DNA from 2 places in the Vagococcus luciliae genome. Region 2 is predicted to be linked to the other one. Evidence: a T-box and tRNA genes for the amino acid it is inferred to sense, from the RefSeq annotation. Region 2 holds a T-box; the other holds one or more tRNA genes.

Region 1 (7,774 bases), 410 kb from region 2:
CTACCCTTTCGACTCACCAGAAATACGAGGACTAAATGTCTATATTAAACACACTTAAAACCTCTTTTTCATACAATTGATCAATATATTAGAAAATTTACATCTAAGAAAGATTATAGCACATTCACTACTTTCTATCACTAGTTAATTCCAAAAAAGTCATTTTTTCATTCTTTGACCTTTAAAGTGCCTACTAATGATTCATGTTCCTGTTTAAGTATAACTTATCTATTTCAACTTTAGCAATTAAAAAGATGTTTTTTATCCAGTAGTATAAAAAAAGTTACAACTTGGACAAATTTGCCAGTTGTAACTGTCTCTTTATTTAAATATTGCTGTCTCGATAACTTCTATTTTCGTATCAATTGACTGAATGACAGGACAGTTCTTTTTAATTAGTTTTAAACTTCGATTGGCACGTTCTTGAAACTCAAGAGGAACACTTAATTCAAAATGAATAGCAATCGAATTAACTGGATGGCTTTGTCGTTCACTATCTCTTTTATATGTAATAATTGTCTTTTCAAATGTATAAGGAATATGTGATTTATTTAAAATAGATTGGTACACATAAGCACCACAGCTACCCACAGATGCTACCAATGTCTGAATAGGTGAATACCCTTCTTCTTTTAGTAATGTCCAGTTCCCTGTTTCAACTGGTAGTTCTATTCCCTTTTTTCCTTGGATTAATTCGATGGTTTCACTTTTCATAGCTTTTCTCTCCTTTATCACGTTTTTAACTAGAAAATACCCCACCTCTTATCACATAAAAGGTGGGGGCATATTAAAATGCTGGAATGGCTGTTTTACTATGTTCTTTCTCGATATAATCTTTAACTGCTTTACTTGTCATAGCTTTTTTCAGTGCTTGAATTTTCTCAGATTTTTCATTGTCTTCTCTGGCAACTAAAGAAATCGCAAATCTCTCGTCAACTGTATTTTCTAATAAGATGGCATCATCTGGTGTTAATCCAACTTTTGAAATGTATGCTGGGTAGTTGTAAACCATCGCTACATCTTTTTCATTGTATGCTTCCGCTAAGTTTAACAAATCAACTGATAAAAATTCTAATTCTTTTGGATTTTTTTCGATATCTTTCAGTGTCCCATTAAAACCAACACCTTCTTTTAATGTAATCAATCCTTGTTCGTTTAAAATAGCAAGGGCACGTCCTTCATTTGATACATCACTTGGAATAGCAATTTTGGCTTTTTCAGGAATCTCGTCAACTGATTTATAATCTTTTGAATAATAACCAACTTTTGCATTGTAGATTGGTTGGATTACGACTAAGTTTGCATCTTTTTCTTGATTAAATTTCATCATATATGGTTTATGCTGAGCAAAGTTCGCATCAACTTCTTTACTTTTTAACATTTCATTGTATTGTATGTTGTCTGTTACTTGAACCAATTCAATATCCCAACCATCTTTTTTTGCTTCTTCTTTTGCAACAATTACAATGTCAGTCATTGGTGGTGCCTGAGAAGCCACTTTAATGATTTTATCTTCTTTTGGTGTGTCTTCTTTTTTACTTTCTTTAGCTTTTCCACACGCCACTAACCCTAATGTTAAACCTAATAATATTGAATACTTTAAACTTTTTTTCATTATGACAACATCCTTTTATCTAATTTTTTTGCTATTTTATACCCTACTAATTGAATCAATCCAACTAACACAATCATGATGACAATAGCAAACATCATCACAGTGTATTCATAACGCTGATAGCCATATCGAATGGCGAAGTCTCCAATTCCTCCACCACCGACTACTCCCATTACAGTCGAATAAGATACCAAACTAATTAACATCGATGTCGCACTTAATACCAAACCACTTCTTGCTTCTAACCATAAAAAATGAATCACTTTTTGCCATAAACTCACGCCTAGTGAATCAGATAAAACCAACACACTATTTGGAATATCTAGTAACACTTGTTCGCAAAGTCTAGCAAAGATGGCAATCGCAACTAGACTAAGTGAGACCGATGCTGATTTCGGTCCAAATCCTGTCCCAACGATCACTCGCGTCAAAGGAATCAGTGTGACAACTAGTAGTAAAAACGGAAATGAGCGAATAATGTTGACATAACTTGACGAAATATTATAGAGACATGTTTGTTGCCATGTTTCTTTTTTTCGACATAAAAATAACACAGTCCCTATTACCAAACCAAACACCATACCAAATACCATACTCACACCAATCATATACATTGTCTGTTTGAGAGCTAACATCAGTTCTGGCAAATAAATCATCGCATGCGTTATAGATGTCATGTTGTTAACCTCCTGAATGCTTTTTCAGGATAAGATGCCAACAATTCATCTTTTCTATTATGAGTCACGGTTACAATATGACTAATACTTCCTTTATCTAAAATCAAACACTCCTGGCAAAATATTTTAATTTTATCCAAATCGTGACTAACAAACATAATGGTAGGTTGATACTCCGCGTGAACTTCTGACAATACTTGTAAAATCAACTGTGCATTATACTCATCTAATGCACTGGTTGCTTCATCTAGTAAAATATATTTAGGTTTTGTCACTAATGCTCTTGCTAATGCTACTCGCTGTTTTTGTCCACCACTTAATTGAGAAGGATAGGTTGTGTCATACCCTGAAAGACCTACTTTTTCTAACCAATAGATAGCCTTCGTAACATCTTTTATCCCTTTTAATTTTAATGGCAGACGAACATTTTCAAGTACAGTCAAATTATTTAATAAGTGATACTCCTGAAAAATCATACCCATTTCTTGTTTTAACGCACGCTGCTGACTGTTAGTCAATGTTTCACAGTGTACCCCATCAATAACTAATTCTCCCTCATCAATTGGTGTAGTTAAATTTAAGATACTCAATAGCGTGGACTTTCCCGAACCACTTTCTCCTACTATTCCATAAATAACGCCTTCATTTATTGTTAAAGTGATATCTCTTAAATGAAAGTCACCATAAGATTTCCTCACTTTTTTTAATTGAATCACTTTTTCGACTCCTTTACGTATACGGTACTACCTATCGACATCACACATAGTAAGGGCTCTCACGAAAAAATGCAAAATTATCACAAAAAAAATAAGAGAGCAACTTTTTAGTCACCCTCTCATATCAATAAAAAACATTGATATCACCGCATATTCATTTAATATAACAATTTATTTTAGAAACAATTTTGTCTTTTTGTGATTTTTTTTAAAATAAATTTAATTGAGTCGGATTCAACCCTTTATAATCAATTGCTAACATATTTTTTAAAGTTAAAGCATTTTCACCTGCATCGCCACCTGAATTATTATTAAACACAACCACTATTTTTTCAGCTTCTATTTGTTTGATGTCCTTTGTCAATTCATTTAACTCCAAATCTGAATAACGATAGAGTGTTCGTTTTTTTCGCCAATCTCCTGATTTTTCTGTCCAGTAGCGTTTATTTCTTCCATGTAATCTCAAATAAGCATAATCTTCCGTGGTTACTTCGGGTAAAAACGGCACCGAATGATGAGCTACTTGTGGTTCATCTACTGTCACTAATGTATAGTGATATTGTTTCATAAACTCAATCATATCTTGTTTGACAGATTCTTTGTACCATGTTCCACTTCGAAATTCAATTGCCATAGGAAATTCTTTGAAACGTAACCTTAACTTGCGAAGATATTCCACGTTGTGTTTATTACAAATAAAAAAACTTGGAAATTGACACAATATCGTTGATAAGCGATTTTGTTGAATCAAAGGCATTAAAAACAATTTAAATGCATCATCCATCTCTTCTTCACTTTGATAAAATTCCTCTAGCTTGGCGTGTTTCGTCATGACTTTGAACGCTTTAACACTAAATGAAAAACTTTCAGGTGTTTCATCTACCCATTTTTGGCTAACAGTTGGTTGTTTAATCCCATAAAAAGAAGTGTTCATTTCTACCACTGGAAATAAAGAGGCATAGTCAGCTAACGTTAAAAATGATTTGTTCAATAATTTTCCATGCTCTTTAAATGTTGTTAGACCTATTTCTATCAACTTTTCTCATTCCTTTTCGTCTATAAAAAAAGTACCAGATCAATAGACCTGATACCCAATCAATATGCGAGAAAAGGGACTTGAACCCTCACGAAGAATACTCTTCACAAGATCCTTAGTCTTGCTCGTCTGCCAATTCCGACATTCTCGCTAATCGTAGTGTTATTTTACCATATAATACTTAGTCGTTGCCACTATATTTTCATTATTTTGTTAAATAAATTAATTTCCCACCACACTGGCAACGATACTTTGCTAAATTTAAATGCTTCTTTCGTTGAAACTGTTTATGACACTGACAACATTCAATCATGTAAAGCTTTGATTGTTTCTTTTCACAAAGTGGAGGTGTAAATCTTAATCCATCAACTTGTTTGAGTAGCTCTTTAAACTCTTTATCTTTATGTTGATAACCCTTATTTTCTAAATGAAGATGATAATGACAGAGTTCGTGCTTAATAATTCCTATCAGTACTCGTTCATCATAAACCACTAATATTTTAGGATTAAAATCTAACTGATGGGAGGCTAAATGATACCTTCCACCAGTTGTTTTCAATCGCTTATTGAAGGAAGCTTGATGAAGAAATGGTTTACCAAAATACATTAGAGACGTTTTTTCCACTAAAGACTGTAATTCATCATCATTCACCTAAAGTCACTCCTTATTTTCGAGTTGGATCAATCATTGTCAGTGTGATGCGTTGTTTTTGGACATCTACGTCAACAATCCAAACCGTTACCACGTCCCCGACTGCAACAGCATCTGTTGGGTGTTTAATATAAGATTGACTTAATTTTGAGATATGAACCAATCCATCTTGTTTCACCCCAATATCTACAAACGCACCAAAATCGACCACATTTCGGACTGTTCCTTCTAATTGCATCCCAGGTTTTAAATCTTCCATTTTAAGAATATCTTTTCTTAAAATTGGCGCAGCTAAATCATCACGCATATCTCGTCCCGGCTGTCTTAGCGCACTGATTACATCTTCTAGGGTTTCTTTACCAACTGATAATGTCTCACTTATTTGTTCAACAGATACTTTTTCTAATTTCGTATTTGTTTCATCTGTGCCAATTTCAGATATATCAATCGCTAATTCTTCTAGCAACTGTTTTACTAATCCATAACTTTCCGGATGAATTCCCGTTGTATCTAAAATATTTTTAGCATTTGGAATACGTAAAAATCCGATTGATTGCTCGTAGGCTTTTGGTCCTAAGCGTGGTACTTTTTTCAAGTTAGTACGGCTAGTAAATTCACCGTTTTCTTCGCGATAAATCACAATGTTTTTTGCCGTTGTTTTATTTAATCCAGCCACGTGTTGTAGTAGTTGAGCACTTGCTGTGTTAACATTTACTCCGACTTGGTTAACGACCATTTCAATGACGAAATCAAGTTTTTCTCCTAAGCGTTTTTGTGACACATCATGTTGGTATTGCCCCACTCCAACTGCTTTTGGATCAATTTTCACTAATTCTGCTAACGGATCTTGCAAACGGCGACCAATACTAACAGCACTTCGTTCTTCAACTTGTAAGTCAGGAAACTCTTCTCGTGCCGTATCACTGGCTGAATAAACTGACGCACCTGCTTCATTGACGATCACATAAAAAACTGGACGTTTCATTTCTTTTAGGCAATCTGATACAAATGCTTCTGATTCACGGCTAGCCGTCCCATTACCGATTGCCACCATTTCAACTTTGTATTCCTCTAATAATTTAATAAACTCTGGTTTAGCTTCTTCGCGTTTTTTTGCATTTGCTGGTTTATGTGGATAAATGACATGCACAGCTAATAATTTACCTGTTTGATCAACAATCGCTAATTTACATCCTGTTCGATAAGCTGGATCAAACCCTAATACAACTTTTCCTTTTAAAGGAGGTTGTAATAATAAATTTTTTAAATTTTCGCCAAAAATAGTAATGGCTTGTTCATCTGCTTTTTCAGTCAATTCATTTCGAATTTCTCGCTCAATTGCTGGTCCTATAAATCGTTTATAGCTATCTTCATAAGCCGCACGAATATAAGGTGTCGCAATACTTGTGTCACTCTTAATTAAATGACGTTCAAAATACTGATACACGCGGTTGCTATCTATTTCAATCGCAACTTTCAATACGCCCTCTTTTTCGCCACGGTTTGTCGCAAGCACTCTATGTGACACCATTTTTTTCATAGGTTCTGAAAAGTCATAATACATTTCATACACACTTTTCTCGTCCAATGATTTATCTTTTACTTTTGTGGTATAAAGACCTGTTTGTTTCGTCATATTACGTAACCATTCACGGTAAGATGGCTCATCACTAATCACTTCAGCAATAATTTCGTGTGCCCCAGATAAAGCTTCTTCAGATGTTTTAATTTCTTCATTAACAACGTATTTAGCTGCTTCATCTTCAACGGACCCATTTTCGGGAAATGTTAATAACCAATCAGCTAATGGTTCAAGACCCTTTTCTTTTGCAATGGTCGCTTTAGTCCGACGTTTTTGTTTAAATGGTCGATATAAATCTTCCACTCGTTGCATTTTTTTAGCAGCGTTAATTTTTTTCTCTAAATCTTTTGTTAATTTTCCTTGTTCGCTGATTAATCGAGTAACTTCTTCTTTACGTTTGACTAATCCCTCAATATAAGCATGGCGTTCTTCAATTTCTCGAATCTCTACTTCATCAAGACTCCCCGTTTGTTCTTTACGGTAACGTGCGATAAAAGGAACCGTATTTCCTTCACTTAATAAGTGCAATACGGTATCGATTTGTTTTCTTTTTATATTGGGTAATTCTTTTTCTAAAATATCAAAAACTTGTGTGTCTTGCATAATTATTCTGCCGTCTCCCTATCAAAAAAATGTTTACTTGAGTTAAAATAACGCCTCTCTAAATAATCAGATAACGCTTGGTACGCTTTTAAGCGTAACTTAATTTCCTTATCCATAATAACATATTTTTTCGACAGTAATGGTATCTTGACTAGATTTTCTAGTTCTTCAAAGAATTCATTTGCTTCAGATACATAATGCTTACTCCAATTAAGTTCACTTTTACCAGTATCATTGACTTGCATGATATTAGCTTGGTACCATCGATACTCCAAAAATTTTAACGATAACCGATATTCTCGGTACTCTTCGACTGGAACCTTAACGTCTCCAACTTCAGCATCGTCTGCTTGCTGAAATAGGTCCAAAATATCATCTTCATCGTATCGTATTGCTTGTTCTTCTTCGATTTTTTCTTCATTTATTAAATCTTTACTTTCACTTATATCTTCTTGTTCTTCAACTAGAGTTTGATCAACAAACTGTTGAAGATAAGCAACACGATCACTTAAGCGATTAACCTCTTTTAATAATCGTCTCATCTCATTTTGATAATGGATATTTTCTTCACTTAATTTTTGATTTAATTCTTTTAAATTAGTTAGATCATTTAACATACTTGATGTATCTAGTTCATATTTATTATGTTGTTCTTCAAGTTGTTGTTCCATTACTTGACTTTTATCAATCCACTCTTTTAATTTTTTTTCTAATTGCCAATACGATTTTTTTTGTTCTTCCAACGTTCTTAAGATATTATCTTTTTCAACTGACTCTTGATCTAATTTATTTTTTACTGAATGATTTTCTGCTTTTAATTCATCAATTAATAAATCAGATTCTGTCTTTTTACTTACTAATTCATCCATTTCAGCTTGCATTTTAAAAGAAGC
Region 2 (7,774 bases):
ATCTATTAAAGTCATCGCTAATCCAAAAAAAGAGGAAGTACCAGTCGAAAGTGTGACTGATGTAAGTGATAATTTATCAGATAAATTGGAAGATAGCTCTTTAAGCAAAGACTCACAAACTCAGCTTGAGACTAATCAGTCAATTGAACATGAAGAGGGTACTGATTATGCTCAAACAGATTCGTCCGATACAAAAGAATCAACTCAAGTCATTAAAAAAGTCGAAGTAAAAGACGAGGTAAAAGAAGAATCAAAAGAAGAATCAAAAGAAGAATCTAAAGAAGAATCTAAAGAAGAATCAAAAGAAGAATCTAAAGAAGAATCAAAAGAAGAATCAAAAGAAGAATCTAAAGAAGAATCAAAAGAAGAATCTAAAGAAGAATCTAAAGAAGAAGTAAAAGAAGAATCAAAAGAAGAAGTAAAAGAAGAAGTAAAAGAAGAATCAAAAGAAGAAGTAAAAGAAGAATCTAAAGACGAGCCAAAAGAAGCAGTGAAAGCTGCAAACTTTGTTATGCCAACTCCAAAAGTAGCGACTTTAAGGGCAGCAACACCGCAAGCAGCCTTTATTGATAGTATCGCATCTCACGCGCAAAGCGTTGCAGCAGCAAACGATCTATATGCTTCTGTAATGATTGCTCAGGCTATTTTAGAAAGTGGTTATGGATCAAGTACACTATCATCGCCACCAAATCATAACTTATTCGGAATTAAAGGCACTTACAATGGTCAATCTGTTACAATGGCAACTCAAGAATTTTATGGTGGACAGTATGTCACTATTAATGATGCGTTTAGAAAATATCCCTCTTATCGCGAATCTCTAGAAGATAATGCAAGAGTATTAAAAACAACATCGTTCTCTCCGGGAATATATTTTTACGCTGGAGCTTGGAAATCGAATACGCGTTCTTATGTAGACGCGACAAAATGGTTGACCGGTAAATATGCAACTGATCCTACGTATAATACTAAATTAAATAATTTAATTGTGACATATAATTTAACGCAGTACGATGACGCAAATTATAGTGGTCCCGTGACAACGCCAACTGTGACAACACCTGGTTCATCAGCTGGAAATAATGGATCAGGTTCTTCAACGAGTAATTCAGGAACCTATACGGTCAAAAGCGGGGATACACTTTATAGAATCGCGTTAAATCATGGTATGACAGTTCAAGAGCTTAAAAGATTAAATGGTTTAACAAGTGATATGATTCGTGTTGGTCAACAATTGACAGTTAGTGGAAGTCAATCAAACATCTCAAATAGTTCCAATAAACCAAATATGGGTTCTAATAGTCAATCTAAACCAAATACTTCTAACGGTGGCAGTAGCAATTCATCATCTAAGTATATAGTTAAAAGCGGGGATACACTTTATAGAATCGCGTTAAATCATGGTATGACAGTTCAAGAGCTTAAAAGATTAAATGGTTTAACAAGTGATATGATTCATGTTGGTCAACAATTGACAGTTAGTGGAAGTCAATCAAACACTTCAAGTATTTCTAATAAACCAAGTACAGGTTCTAATAATCAATCTAAACCAAATACTTCTAACGGTGGCAGTAGCAATTCATCATCTAAGTATACGGTTAAAAGCGGGGATACATTGTATGGTCTTGGATTAAAATATGGACTAAGTGTACAAGAAATTAAATCACTAAATAATTTAACAAGTGATACAATTTATGTTGGTCAATCTTTAAAAATAACGAAACAGACTCAGACTGTGACGTCGTCAAATTCGTCAACAAATACTACACAGCAATCTGTTACTCAAGCAACCCACACAGTTAAAAGTGGAGATACATTGTATGGGATTGGTTTGAGATACAATGTATCAATCAATGATATTAAAAAATGGAATAATTTGACGAGTGATTTAATCTACATTGGTCAAACTTTAAAAATTGGTCAAGGGACTAAAAAAAATGCATCAACATCTATAACAACATCAACAAATAATAATGTATCAAGTTATCAAGTCAAAAGTGGTGACACACTTTACCGAATAGCTTTAAACAATAAAACAACTGTTCAAGCGTTGAAGCAGGCAAATAATTTAACGAGTGATTTCATTTATGTTGGTCAAGTTTTAACGTTACCGGGAATAACACGTGTTGTAACATCAAAAAACATACGACATACTGTGGTGCCAGGTGAATCACTATGGCTGTTATCACAAAAATATAACGTGAGCGTGTCTCAAATTAAAGATTGGAATAACTTATCCGGTAATATTATTTATGCGAATCAAGTCTTACGAGTAAGCTAGTTGTCAAATTTGTATTCATTTGATATGATGAAACCAACTAATATAAAAACAAGTAATTAAGAAGTAGTAAAATAGAAAGTTTTTAAGAGAGTATGTGGTTGGTGTAAACATGCAAATGGACTATTTGAACTTGTCTTATGAGAAATTTGCTTGTCGGAAAATCTATTTTCGTTAACATGGATTAGAGGTGCACTAGTATATCTAGGCACAAATTTAGGTGGTACCACGTCAGTCAACGTCCTATGAAGACACAAGAGTGTTTTTGTAGGGCGTTTTTTTACATAAAATTTTAGGAGGAAAATTCATGGCTTACAATCATTTACAAATTGAAAAAAAATGGCGCGACTATTGGAAAAAAGATCACACGTTTAAAACAGGTGAAGAAACAGATAAACCAAATTTTTATGCACTAGATATGTTTCCTTACCCTTCAGGACAGGGGTTACATGTAGGGCATCCAAAAGGGTATACCTCAACAGATGTATTATCTCGCATGAAACGAGCTCAAGGATTTAACGTGCTACATCCAATGGGGTGGGATGCGTTTGGTTTACCTGCTGAACAATATGCACTAGACACAGGAAATGACCCAGCTGAATTTACTGAAAAAAATATTCAAACCTTTAAACGCCAGTTTGATGCATTAGGCTTTAGTTTTGATTGGGACCGTGAAATCAATACCACGGACCCTTCATACTACAAATGGACGCAATGGATTTTTACTAAAATGTTTGAAAAAGGACTAGCCTATGAAGCCGAAGTACCGGTTAACTGGTGTCCAGCTTTAGGAACCGTATTAGCTAACGAAGAAGTCATTGATGGAAAATCAGAACGTGGGGATCATCCAGTATACCGAGTTCCAATGAAACAATGGATGTTACGTATTACTGCTTATGCGGATCGTTTAATTGATGATTTAGAGTTAATTGATTGGCCAGAGAGTATTAAAGAGATGCAACGTAATTGGATTGGTCGTTCTGAAGGAGCGAATGTTAATTTTGATATTAAAGGAACAGACAAACAATTCACAGTATTTACAACGCGTCCTGATACTTTATTTGGTGCAACTTATGCTGTGATGGCACCAGAACTTGCATTAGTACAAGAAATTGTGACACCAGAACAAAAAGAAGCAGTTGATGCTTATATCAAAGAAGCTGAAAAGAAAACAGATTTAGATCGTACAGAATTATCAAAAGAAAAAACAGGTGTCTTTACTGGCGCTTATGCAGTGAACCCAGTGAATGGTAAAGAGATACCAATTTGGATTGCGGATTACGTGCTATCAACTTATGGAACAGGGGCGATTATGGCTGTTCCTGCTCATGACGAACGTGACTATGAATTTGCGAAAACATTTGGTTTAGATATTGTTCCCGTTGTTGCTGGTGGAGATGTTTCAACTGAAGCATACATAGGAGATGGGGATCATATTAATTCAGACTTCTTAGATGGTATGAATAAAGAAGATGGTATTGCAACGATGATTAAGTGGTTGGAAAAAGAAGGTATAGGTGAACAAAAAACAAGTTATCGTTTACGTGACTGGTTGTTCTCTCGTCAACGTTATTGGGGTGAACCTATTCCAATTATTCATTGGGAAGATGGTACGATGACACCTGTTCCTGAAGAGGAATTGCCATTAGTATTACCAAAATCAAATGACATTAAACCTAGTGGAACAGGTGAATCTCCATTAGCTAATATGACGGATTGGATTAATGTTGTGGATGAAAAAACCGGCATGAAAGGTCGTCGTGAAACAAACACTATGCCACAATGGGCAGGTAGCTCATGGTATTATTTACGTTTTATTGACCCACATAATGACGAACAATTAGCAGATCCTGAAAAACTAAAAGAATGGATGCCTGTTGATGTTTATTTAGGTGGAGCAGAACACGCAGTACTTCATTTATTATATGCTCGTTTCTGGCATAAATTCTTATACGACATTGGAGTAGTGGAAACCAAAGAGCCATTCCAAAAGTTATATAATCAAGGGATGATTTTAGGTGAAAACAATGAAAAAATGTCGAAATCAAAAGGAAATGTGGTTAACCCGGATGATATCGTAGAGCAATACGGAGCAGATACATTACGTCTATACGAAATGTTTATGGGACCACTTGATGGCTCGATTGCTTGGAGTGAAAAAGGATTAGAAGGAAGTCGTAAATTCTTAGACCGTGTATGGCGTTTGTTTATCGATGAAAACTTTGTCTTACGCGATCGTATTACAAAACACAATGATGGTGCCTTGACAAAAGTGTATCATCAAACAGTGAAGAAAGTGACAGAAGATTATGCTAACTTACACTTTAATACAGCCATCTCTCAACTGATGACGTTTGTTAATGAAGCTTATAAAGCAGATGCTTTGCCCGTAGAATATATGAATGGATTCCTACAATTATTGGCTCCTGTTGCGCCATTTATTTCAGAAGAGTTATGGGAGAGAATGAGAAATAAAGGATCAATTAGTTATGTTGCATGGCCAACATATGATGAATCTGCATTAGTTGAAGACACAATTGAAGTGATTTTTCAAGTGAATGGAAAAGTTCGTGGAAAAGAAGTAGTGGCACGTGATTTATCCAAAGAGGCATTGGAAACTCTAGCTATGGAAAATGACGCAGTGAAAAATCAACTTGAAGGAAAAACGATTCGTAAGGTGATTGTTGTGCCAAATAAATTGGTTAACATTGTAGCTAATTAAAGTTAAGAATACATTTAAATCCATCAAAAGTGTTTGCATAAACCTACAATAATCGATACAATTAAGGCAGTATATTGAAGAAAGTTGGTTAGAATCATGCCAAATAGAAAAGCTTCTTTTGATGCAACTGAAAAAGAGTTGAATGCAAAGGAAAAAATGGTTCGTGGCTCTTTATGGATGACAATAGGAAATGTTTTTTCTAGATTACTGGGTGCAGCGTATGTCATCCCATGGTATGCATGGATGGGCACGGATGCTAATATAGCAAACGCCTTATTTAATAAAGGGTATAACATTTATGCCTTGTTTTTAATGATTGCAACAGCTGGTATTCCAGGCGCGATTGCAAAACAAATTTCACATTATAATTCGTTAAATGAGTATGGTATTAGCCGACGTTTATTTAGACGGACGATGGTAATAATGGGTGTGTTTGGTGTTGCCTGTTCGGGAGTCATGTATTTGTTTGCACCAATTTTGGCGGATGGGAACGCTGATTTAATTCCAGTGATGCGAGCTCTAAGTGCAGCTATCTTGATTTTTCCAATGATGAGTGTCATTCGTGGGTATTTTCAAGGGAATCAAAATATGATGCCTTCTGCGGTATCACAAATTATTGAACAGATTGCCCGAGTATTTTATATGCTACTTATGACGTTTATTATTATGAAAGTGACAACAGGTGATTATGTTGACGCGGTTATCCAATCAACCTTTGCTGCGTTTATCGGAATGCTTGGTGCATTTGCTGCATTAATTTGGTTTTATAGTAAACAAAAATCACGTATGAATTACTTGGTTGAAAATAGTAATAATGAGGTACAAATCTCTGAAAATCACTTAATTAAAGAGATGATTAAACAAGCGATTCCGTTTATTATCGTGGGCTCTGCTATTACTTTATTTAAGTTGGTTGACCAATACACATTTGAAAGAATGATGGCAAGTTTTACAAATTATTCACCGAAACAATTGGAAGCTTTGTTTAGTATTTTTAGTGCAAACCCTGATAAATTGGTTATGATTACTGTATCTTTGGCTACAGGTATGGCTATGACAAGTTTGCCTCTTGTGACAGAAGCTTATACTAAAAATGAAAAACCTGAATTAGCTAAGTTAATTAGTGATAACATTCAGCTGCTACTTTTCATCATGGTACCAGCGACATTAGGAATGATTGTTTTAGCAAGACCAATGTACGCTTTATTTTATATACCAGAAACACTAGGCGTGAGTGTGCTGATTGAAGCTAGTTTAGTTGGTCTTGTGATGGGATACTTTATCCTGATTTCGACAACATTACAAGGATTGTATCAAAACCGAGAAGCTATCTTGCTGTTAGGAGTGGGACTAATAATAAAAGTAGTTCTACAATATCCAATGATTCGTATGTTTGAAACTTATGGTCCACTTGTATCTACTGCAGTTGGATTAGGGGGTTCAGCATTATTGATGACGCGTTCTATTTATCGTATTACGAAGTTTGATTTAGCAATGACGGCTAAACGTATTTTATTAATTGGGATACTAGGAGCAGTGATGTCTTTCATTACATGGCTTGTTCGTAGTGGATTATACACAATTTTAAATCCAGATAGAAAATTCCAAGCTTTCATTATTATTATGGTTTGTGTGATCTTTGGAATTATTAGTTATGGTTGGTTAGCATTGCGTGTTCGCTTGGCAGATCAATTACTCGGGCCTAAAGCACGTAAGTTTCGTCGGAAATTTAGAATAAAATAAACAGAAAGAACATCTTTTCAGGTGTTCTTTCTTTCATTAGGAGAAAAAAGATGCGGTTAGATAAGTTTTTAAGTCACACAGGATTTGGTAGTCGTAAAGAAGTGAAAGAGTTGTTAAAGAAGAAACGCGTGACAGTAAATGGAAATGTGGTAAAAGAGGCAAAATATTCAGTAGATGAGTTAGATGACTCTATTTATGTTGATGGAGAAAATGTCATGTACGAAAAATTTGTCTATTATATGTTGAATAAGCCTAAAGGTGTTATCTCAGCAACAGAAGATACCTCATCTCGAACAGTTATTGATTTAATTAAAAAAGAAGACTATAAAAAAGGATTATTTCCTGTTGGACGCTTAGATAAAGATACAACGGGTCTGTTATTATTGACGAATGATGGGGCATTAGCACATGAATTATTGTCTCCTAAAAAGAAAGTGCCTAAATTGTATCAAGCATTAGTTCAAGGAAAAATGACAGATGAAGATATCAACGTTTTTTCTAAGGGAGTGATTCGATTAGATGGGGACGAGTGTTTGCCAGCTAAGTTAACCATTTTATCTGTTGATGAGAAAAAAGAACAAAGTACCATTAAATTAGAAATTATGGAAGGAAAATATCACCAAGTGAAACGTATGATAGGTGCTGTTGGAAAAAAAGTGATAGAGCTTGAAAGGATTGAAATGGCTAATCTAAAATTAGATGCCAACTTAGTACGGGGAAAATACCGTCCGTTAACTGAGATAGAGAAGGAAAAGTTAAAAAATAACGAATAAACTGGCTTAAATATTAAAATATATTATCTAAAAGAATGAAAAAATGATATGATAAAGTAAGATAAAATCAACAGGAGGTATTTTTGTATGACAATCGATTGGAGAAAAGAAGTCGAAGCTCGTCGCGAAGACTTGATGAAAGATTTATTTACGCTACTAAGTATTCCTAGTGTTAGAGAAGATGAACTAGCTACAGAAGATGCACCAGTTGGTCCTGGACCAAAAGCGGCGTTATTAAAATTTTTAGAATTAGGAGAA

Evidence for each region. A T-box is a leader RNA that pairs with one kind of tRNA and senses whether it is charged. The one in region 2 lies ahead of leuS (leucine--tRNA ligase), so its partner is inferred to be a tRNA-Leu.
Region 1: it encodes a tRNA-Leu, which carries the amino acid that the T-box ahead of leuS (leucine--tRNA ligase) is inferred to sense. The anticodon was not compared.

Annotation. Positions count from the first base shown of each region.
Region 1 covers NZ_CP102451.1:9,779-17,552, forward strand. The annotation lists gene G314FT_RS00050 (OsmC family protein) at 322-714, opposite strand; gene G314FT_RS00055 (MetQ/NlpA family ABC transporter substrate-binding protein) at 788-1,615, opposite strand; gene G314FT_RS00060 (methionine ABC transporter permease) at 1,615-2,292, opposite strand; gene G314FT_RS00065 (ABC transporter ATP-binding protein) at 2,289-3,008, opposite strand; gene G314FT_RS00070 (DUF72 domain-containing protein) at 3,217-4,044, opposite strand; tRNA gene G314FT_RS00075 (tRNA-Leu) at 4,110-4,195, opposite strand; gene G314FT_RS00080 (SprT family protein) at 4,250-4,696, opposite strand; gene G314FT_RS00085 (Tex family protein) at 4,710-6,881, opposite strand; gene G314FT_RS00090 (coiled-coil domain-containing protein) at 6,884-7,774, opposite strand, start outside.
Region 2 covers NZ_CP102451.1:423,404-431,177, reverse strand. The annotation lists gene G314FT_RS02220 (muramidase family protein) at 1-2,281, shown strand, start outside; T-box leader at 2,325-2,527, shown strand; gene leuS (leucine--tRNA ligase) at 2,586-5,000, shown strand; gene G314FT_RS02210 (putative polysaccharide biosynthesis protein) at 5,097-6,743, shown strand; gene G314FT_RS02205 (pseudouridine synthase) at 6,794-7,516, shown strand; gene pepV (dipeptidase PepV) at 7,604-7,774, shown strand, end outside.